One region of the Streptomyces venetus genome, then DNA from elsewhere that is predicted to be linked to it. Evidence: riboswitches for the same ligand, from Rfam matches in the RefSeq annotation. Region 1 holds a riboswitch; the other holds the start of a gene.

Region 1 (4,157 bases):
GGCCACGTCGGCCAGCCGGTACGCGGCCAGTGAGCGGGCGAAGTCGTCCTTGACGTGCAGGACGACCGGGGTCCAGCCCGGTGTCCCGTACTCGGCGTTGATCTCGTCCGCCAGCCGCTGCACCTCCGCCGTGTAGTCCCGGTACACCGCGAGGTCCTGCCGCGACGGGTACGCGAAGGCGACGTGCACCACCCGCTCGCGCCACTCGGCATGGGTCTCCAGCAGCCGCCGGTAGGCGAGCAGGCCGCGGACGATGTTCTTCGACAGCTCGGTGCGGTCGACCCGGACGATGGTGCGTCGGCCCTCGCCGATCTCCTGGCGGAGCGCCACGATCCGCTCCTCGACGTCCTGCTCGTGCGCCCGCTTGCGCAGGAAGTCCGCGTCGGCCCCCAGCCCGTGCACGCCGATCCGCGTGCCGCCGAGCCCGCCGGCGAACCGCTCGGCGCACGCCTCGAACGCGTCCGCCCAGCGCCGTGTGAGGAAGCCCAGCCGGTCCGCGCCCAGCATGCCGCGCAGCACCTGCCCGGCCACGTCGTCCGGCAGCATCCGGAAGTACTCGGGCGGCGCCCACGGCGTGTGCGAGAAGTGGCCGATGCGCAGGTCGGGCCGCAGCTCGCGGAGCATGCCCGGCACCAGCGTCAAGTGGTAGTCCTGCACCACGACCGCCGCGCCCTGCGCCGCCTCTTCCGCCAGCGCCTCGGCGAACGCCCGGTTGTACGTCTCGTACGACGTCCACTGCCGCCGGAACTCCGCGTCGAAGACCGGCTCCAGCGGCGTCTGGTACAGCATGTGGTGCACGAACCACAGCACCGAGTTCGCGATGCCGTTGTACGCGTCCGCGTGCACGTCGGCCGGGATGTCCAGCATCCGCACGCCGTCCTCGCCGACGCCACGCCGGACCGCCTCGCGGTCGCCGTCGGACAGCGCCGAGCACACCCACAGCGCGTCCGCGTCCGAGCCGATCGCGGAGAGCCCGGAGACCAGCCCGCCGCCGCCGCGCTTGGCGTTCAGCGAACCGTCCTCGCCGACCGTGTAAGAGACCGGGCCGCGGTTGGAGGCCACCAGCACCTGGGCAGCACCGTACGTTGAAGCCATAAGCCTCAACCTAGCCCGGCCAGGAAACGCTCAAACGTACGGACCTGCCCCACCCGGCCGAAAACGGCCCCGGTCAGGCCGCCCGCCGCGCCTGGTACTCGGCGATCTCCACCATCGGCGGACGCTCCTCGGTGTCCACCGAGTAGGTACGCGGCTCGAAGCCGTCCTCGCCCCGCTCGAACTGGGTCAGGGACGGCCGGACCAGGTGCCCGCGGGCCAGCCGCAGCTGGGCCGTGCGGTAGATCGCGGCGGCCATCCGGCCCAGCGCCTGCCCGTCCTGGTGCCGGTGCTTGCGCACCCCGACGTCCACCTGGGCGAGTGCGTCGAGCCCCACCAGGTGCAGGGCGTCGACCAGCATGCCCAGCTCGACGCCGTACCCGACGGGGAACGGCAGCTGCTCCAGCAGCGAGCGGCGGGCCGCGTACTCGCCGCCGAGCGGCTGCACGAACCCGGCCAGCTGCGGCCAGTGCATGTTGAGCAGCGGCCTGGCCATCAGCTCGGTGACCCGGCCGCCCTGCCCGCTGGCGCCCCCCAGGGGGCGGTCGTACATGCCTTTCACCAGGTCGACGTCCGGGTCGGTGAGCAGCGGGCCCACGATCCCGGAGACGAACTCGGACGAGAAGTCCCTGAGGTCGGCGTCGACGAAGCAGACGACGTCCCCGCTGGTCGCGAGCAGCGCACGCCACAGCACCTCGCCCTTGCCGGGCACGGCCGGCAGGCGCGGGAGTATCGCGTCCCGGTGCACCACCGTCGCGCCCGCGGCGGCGGCCACCTCCGACGTACGGTCGGTCGAGCCCGAGTCGACGACGACCAGCTCGTCGACGAGCGGGACCTGCCGCATCAGGTCGTGGCGGATGACGGCGGCGATGTCGCCGACGGTCTCCTCCTCGTTGAGCGCGGGCAGTACGACGCTGACCGTCTGGCCCGTGCGCTGCTTGGCTGCCAGTATCTGGTGGAGCGGGCGATCGGCCGCGGACCAGGAACGGGTGCTCAGCCAGCGCTCGACTTCTTCCAGCACCGTGGCGCTCCTCTGGGTTCTCTCGGCGGGACGGACCTGTGATCCATCTCGCGGTTCGGACGACTATCTCAACTGTCCTGGTCGTCGGTTACAGTCTTGAACAACGCGGGTGACCAACGCATGTCCGGGGTCAACCGCTGTTTACAACCACATACAGCTCATCCAGAGGGGCAGAGGGAAACGGCCCGATGAAGCCCCGGCAACCCTCCAGTCGGTACTCGTAGGTCACTGGCGACCACTTCGCGAGGCTCCCGACTAGGGAAGGTGCCAAATCCGTCTCACGGCGAGATGCGTCGTGAGGAAGATGAGGAGAAAGGGCCTCGCCTCATATGGCTGCGCAGACTGTTGCAAGCACCACGAACACCACCGTCGACCTCGGCCCCGCCGCCGCCCTGAGCTGCCGCGAGTGCGGCCACCGCGTGCCCCTCGGCCCGGTCTTCGCATGCGAGGAGTGTTTCGGCCCGCTGGAGATCGCCTACGACTTCTCGGCCTACGACACCGAAGAGCTCCGCAAGCGCATCGAGGCGGGCCCCGCGAACATCTGGCGCTACGCCCCGCTGCTGCCGGTCCCGGCCGACGTGGCGGACAAGCCGAACATCAACCCGGGCTGGACCCAGCTCGTCAAGGCCGACAACCTGGCGCGCGAGCTCGGCGTCGACGCGGGCAAGCTCTTCGTCAAGGACGACTCCGGCAACCCGACGCACTCCTTCAAGGACCGCGTCGTCGCCCAGGCCCTGGAGGCCGCCCGCGCCTTCGGCTTCACCACGCTGTCCTGCTCCTCCACCGGCAACCTCGCCGGCGCGGTGGGCGCGGCGGCGGCCCGCGCCGGCTTCCGCTCCTGCGTGTTCATCCCGCACGACCTGGAGCAGGGCAAGGTCGTCATGGCCGCGGTCTACGGCGGCGAGCTCGTCGGCATCGAGGGCAACTACGACGACGTGAACCGCTTCTGCTCGGAGCTCATCGGGGACCCGGCCGGCGAGGGCTGGGGCTTCGTCAACGTCAACCTGCGTCCGTACTACGCGGAGGGGTCGAAGACCCTCGCGTACGAGATCTGCGAGCAGCTCGGCTGGCAGCTCCCGGACCAGCTGGTCGTGCCGATCGCCTCCGGCTCGCAGCTCACGAAGATCGACAAGGGTCTTCAGGAGCTGATCAAGCTCGGGCTGGTCGAGGACAAGCCGTACAAGATCTTCGGTGCGCAGGCGCTCGGCTGTTCGCCGGTGTCGACGGCGTTCAAGGCCGGGCACGACGTGGTCCGCCCGCAGAAGCCGGACACCATCGCCAAGTCCCTGGCGATCGGCAACCCGGCGGACGGGCCGTACGTGCTGGACATCGCGCGCCGTACGGGTGGTGCGGTGGAGGACGTGAACGACGAGCAGGTCGTGGATGCGATCAAGCTGCTCGCGCGGACCGAGGGGATCTTCGCGGAGACGGCCGGGGGTGTGACGGTGGGTGTTGCGCGCAAGTTGATCGAGAACGGGGTGCTCGACCCCACCAAGACCACTGTCGTGCTCAACACCGGGGATGGTCTGAAGACGCTGGACGCGGTGGCGGGCACGGGGCTGACTGCGACCATTCGGCCCAACCTGGACTCGTTCCGGGATGCCGGGCTCGTCTGATCGTTGTTCGCTGCGGGCCGGTGGGGGGCTGGTCGCGCAGTTCCCCGCGCCCCTGAGGGCGATTCCCAACTGGAGGTTTTGAAGTCATGAGCGTCACCGTCCGCATCCCCACCATCCTGCGTACCTACACCGGCGGTCAGGCCGAGGTGTCCGCCGACGGGGCGACCCTCGGGGAGGTCATCGCCGATCTCGAGAAGAACCACACCGGGATCGCCGCCCGCGTCCTGGACGACCAGGGCAAGCTGCGGCGGTTCGTCAACGTGTACGTGAACGACGACGACGTGCGGTTCGAGCAGGGTCTTGAGACGGCGACGCCGGACGGTGCCGGCGTGTCGATCATCCCGGCGGTCGCCGGTGGCTGAACCGGCCGACCGGCTTGATTGTTACCCGGAGTAACGCCGGTTACCGAGAGTTCATCGAATTGCCCC
Region 2 (4,157 bases), on a different contig from region 1:
GGGCTCCGAGAAGCTGCGCGCCAAGCTCAGCGAGTCCTACTACGGCGAGGGCGCCCAGATCCCGAAGCCCACCGCCGAGGAGTACCGGGAGATCACGAGCGGCCACGGCCACCACTGATCACTGCTTCGCCACGCCACAGAGGGGGCCCCGTCCGGTGTTCGGACGGGGCCCTTCGTGGTGTCCCGGGCTGGATAGGGTGAGACCACAGCTTTTACGTGACGTACGACGACCCAGGAGCGGCTTATGAGCGCTGTGACCCCCGCTGGAGGCGACACCGCGGCGGGCCGCACCTGGCCGGCCCTGCTGAACGGCCTGCTGGACCGCCGCGACCTGACCGCCGACGACACCGCCTGGGCCATGGACCTCATCATGCGCGGGGAGGCCACGGACGCGCAGATCGCCGGGTTCGTGGTGGCGCTGCGCGCCAAGGGCGAGACGGTCGAGGAGATCGCCGGGTTCGTCCGGGCGATGTACGAGCACGCGAACGTCATCGAGGTGCCGGGTCCGACCGTCGACATCGTCGGCACCGGCGGCGACGGAGCCAAGACCGTCAACATCTCCACGATGTCCGCGATCGTCATCGCCGGCACCGGCGCGAAGGTCGTCAAGCACGGCAACCGGGCCGCGTCGTCGGCGTCAGGGGCCTCGGACGTCCTGGAGAAGCTCGGCGTCAATCTGGAACTGCCGACACCGCGGGTGGCCGCCGTCGCCGAGGAGGCCGGGATCACCTTCTGCTTCGCGGCGAAGTTCCACCCGGCGATGCGGTACGTGGGCGCCGCCCGTGGCCAGTTGGGCATCCGGACGATCTTCAACGTCCTCGGTCCGCTGACCAACCCCGCCAAGGTGCGCGCCCAGGCCGTCGGGGTCGCGGACCCGCGCATGGCACCCATCGTCGCGGGCGTCTTCGCCGAGCGCGGCCACTCGTCGTTGGTCTTCCGCGGCGACGACGGTCTCGACGAACTCACCACCACGGCCACCTCCCGGGTGTGGGTCGTCCGCGACGGCAAGGTGACCGAGGAGTCCTTCGACCCGCGCGACGTGGGCATCGAACTGGTCCCCGTGGAGGCCCTGCGCGGTGCGGACGCCTCGTACAACGCGGAGGTCGCCCGCCGCCTGCTGGACGGCGAGACCGGCCCGGTGCGCGACGCGGTCCTGCTGAACTCGGCGGCGGCGCTGGTGGCGCTGGAGCCGGCGCGGACGCCGCTGGCCGAGCAGATCGCGGCCGGGATGGCGAAGGCCGCCGAGTCGATCGACTCCGGGGCGGCGAAGCGCACGCTGGAGCGCTGGGTGGCCGCGAGCAACGCGTAGCAAAACCCTCGGCGTCCCGCGATCCGGACTCGGGTTGCGGGGCGCCGATCTTTTCCCGTAGGTTCCTGAGCAGGTCATGAGTGACAGTCATGAGGCCCCGGCCGACTGTCCGGCAACCCTCCGTCCGTGGCGGGGTGCCCCGGGTGAAGACCGGGCTGCAGGCAGCGAGGTCTGTGGCAAGCGCGTGACGAGGAGTTTCCCGTGAACCAGCGAATGCGATAGGGCCGCAGAGCCCCGCCTCCGCACCCCCTTTTCCTTTCACCCCCGCTGGTAGCCGTACGCGTACCGCCGTACCGGCTCGCGGGCGGATTCCACCTGCCTTCACGGGAGTTCACCCATGTCTGTCTCCACCGTCGCCGCCGACCAGTCCGTTTGTGCCCCGCTGCCCGTTCTGGGACGGGACGTCACCGTGCCGCTCGTCACCGGAGGCGAGGTCACCTACGCCGCGCTCGACTACGCCGCCAGCGCCCCGGCCCTCCAGCGGGTCTGGGACGACGTCGCCGCCTACGCCCCGTACTACGGCAGCGTCCACCGTGGTGCCGGGTACCTGTCCCAGCTGTCGACCGACCTGTTCGAGAACGCCCGCCGGACGGTCGCGGAGTTCCTCGGCTGCCGGGACGGCGACCAGGTCGTGTTCACCCGGTCCACCACCGACTCCCTCAACCTGCTCGCCGACGCGCTTCCGGCCGGCTGCCAGGTCTTCGTCTTCGAGACCGAGCACCACGCCTCGCTGCTGCCCTGGCGGAACGCCCGGGTCACCTACCTCGACGCCCCGAGCAGCCCCCGCGAGGCGGTCGAGACCCTGGAGCGCGCCCTCGCCGACCGGGAGCCTCACGGACCGGCCCTCGTCTGCGTCACCGGCGCCTCGAACGTCACCGGCGAGCTGTGGCCCGTACAGGAACTGGCGGCGGCCGCGCACGCCCATGGCGCCCGGATCGTGCTCGACGCCGCCCAGCTGGCCCCGCACCACCCCGTGTCCGTCGCGGACCTCGACGTCGACTGGGTCGCCTTCTCCGGGCACAAGCTGTACGCGCCCTTCGGCTCCGGCGTCCTGGCCGGGCGTGCCGACTGGCTGCGCGAGGCCGAGCCGTACCTGGCGGGCGGCGGCGCCAGCCGCAAGGTCGCCCGGCGCACGGACGGGGGAGTGGACGTGGAGTGGCACGAGACCGCCGCCCGCCACGAGGCCGGATCGCCGAACGTCATCGGCGCCTACTCCATCGCCTCCGCCTGCGCGGCGCTCACCGAGGCCGGATTCGACCAGCTGGTCGCGCGGGAGCAGTACCTGATCGAGAAGGTGCGGGCGGGCCTGGCCGGGGTGCCGGAGGTCCGGATCCTCTCCCTCTTCGGCGACGACGCCCCGCGGGTCGGTGTGCTCTCCTTCGTCGTCGAGGGCTGGAACAGCTCCCACTTCGCCGCCGCCCTCTCCGCCGAGTACGGCATCGGGGTGCGGGACGGGCTCTTCTGCGCCCACCCCCTCCTGCGGACGCTGCTGGGCAGCGACCCGCAGACCCAGGGCGAGTGCGGCGCACCGGAGGCGGCCCCCGGCGAGAAGTCCCTCAACGCGATCCGGGTGAGCTTCGGCGCGGGCACGCCCGACGAGCACGTCGAGCGGTTCGTCGACGCCGTGCGGGAGCTGGTCCAGGACGGCGCGCGGTGGAACTACCGCACCGAGGACGGCCGTTGCGTCCCGGACACGTCGGCGTGAGTCGGTAGCCGAACGACAGGGCCTAGCTGTCCAGCCCGATCGAGAACGCCGCCTCCAGGTCGTGCTGCGAGTAGGTACGGAACGCCACGTGCGTGTCCGTGCCCTCGACGCCGGGGATCTTGCTGATCCGGCCGGGGATGACCTCGGCCAGGTCCTCGTGCTGCCGCACCCGGACCATCGCGATGAGGTCGTAGGTGCCGGTGACGGAGAAGACCTCGCTGACGCTGTCCAGCGCGGCGATCGACTCCGCGATCTCGGGGATCCGGTCCACGCTGGTCTTGATGAGGACGATCGCGGTGATCACGGTTTGTTCTCTCCCTCGGAGGCCGGAGCAGGGGCGGCCTTCACTCTAGTGGGGCTGGTCGGGCGGCCGTAGCGGAGCGACGCGTAGCCGAAGCCCAGACCGAATCCGATCAGGTGGGCGAGGTAGGCCACGCCCGGGCCGTCCGAGGCCCGCCCCGCCGCCAGCCACTGCAGCGCCGCCCAGAAGGGCAGCACCACCCAGGCCGGGAAGCGCACCGGCAGAAAGAAGAGAAACGGCAGGAGACTGGTCACCCGGGCCCTGGGGAACAGGTACAGGAATGCACCGAGGACCGCCGAGATCGCCCCCGACGCCCCCACCAGGGACTGCTCGGAGTCCGCGTTGGCGACGGCGTAGCCCAGCAGGGCCAGGTAGCCGCAGCCGACGTAGAACAGGATGAACTGAACCCGGCCCATCCGCTCCTCGGTCATCGCCCCGAAGACGTAGAGGAAGAGCATGTTGCCGAGCAGGTGCACCCAGCTGCCGTGGACGAAGAGCGCGGTCGCGGGGGTCAGTGCCGATGCGGCGGACCCTTCGAACAGTTCTGCGGGGATCACGCCCCAGCGACGGAAGCAGGCCCGCTGGGCGGCGAGCAGGTCGTCGCCCGTGCCATAGGCCGGGTTCAGGCCCGCGGCGGGGCCGGCCAGGAAGAGCACGCAGCACAGGGCGATCAGTGAGTACGTCACCGGCGCCGACGACCCCCTGACCGCTCGGCCGGCCCGGACGAGGGACGCACTCCACTTGCTGATCATGAATACAGAGCATGACGTAACCGGACGCAACAGCCCAGACCGCCTCGCCGCCGTGGACGCGTGGGCGGCGACGACCCGGCAGGCCGTAGG

The links. Region 1 has a riboswitch for S-adenosylmethionine ahead of thrC (threonine synthase). Riboswitches for the same ligand answer to the same signal wherever they lie in the genome.
Region 2: linked by a shared signal. The riboswitch ahead of ABEA82_RS32275 (aminotransferase class V-fold PLP-dependent enzyme) and the one ahead of thrC (threonine synthase) in region 1 are both predicted to bind S-adenosylmethionine.

What each region holds. Positions count from the first base shown of each region.
Region 1 is NZ_BAABET010000005.1:474,814-478,970, reverse strand. It holds gene ABEA82_RS19275 (alpha,alpha-trehalose-phosphate synthase (UDP-forming)) at 1-1,095, opposite strand, end outside; gene ABEA82_RS19270 (glucosyl-3-phosphoglycerate synthase) at 1,169-2,113, opposite strand; SAM riboswitch class I at 2,269-2,424, shown strand; gene thrC (threonine synthase) at 2,443-3,729, shown strand; gene ABEA82_RS19260 (ubiquitin-like small modifier protein 1) at 3,816-4,091, shown strand.
Region 2 is NZ_BAABET010000012.1:7,308-11,464, forward strand. It holds gene qcrB (cytochrome bc1 complex cytochrome b subunit) at 1-118, shown strand, start outside; gene trpD (anthranilate phosphoribosyltransferase) at 245-1,309, shown strand; SAM riboswitch class IV at 1,382-1,498, shown strand; gene ABEA82_RS32275 (aminotransferase class V-fold PLP-dependent enzyme) at 1,647-3,014, shown strand; gene ABEA82_RS32280 (Lrp/AsnC family transcriptional regulator) at 3,037-3,318, opposite strand; gene ABEA82_RS32285 (rhomboid family intramembrane serine protease) at 3,315-4,067, opposite strand.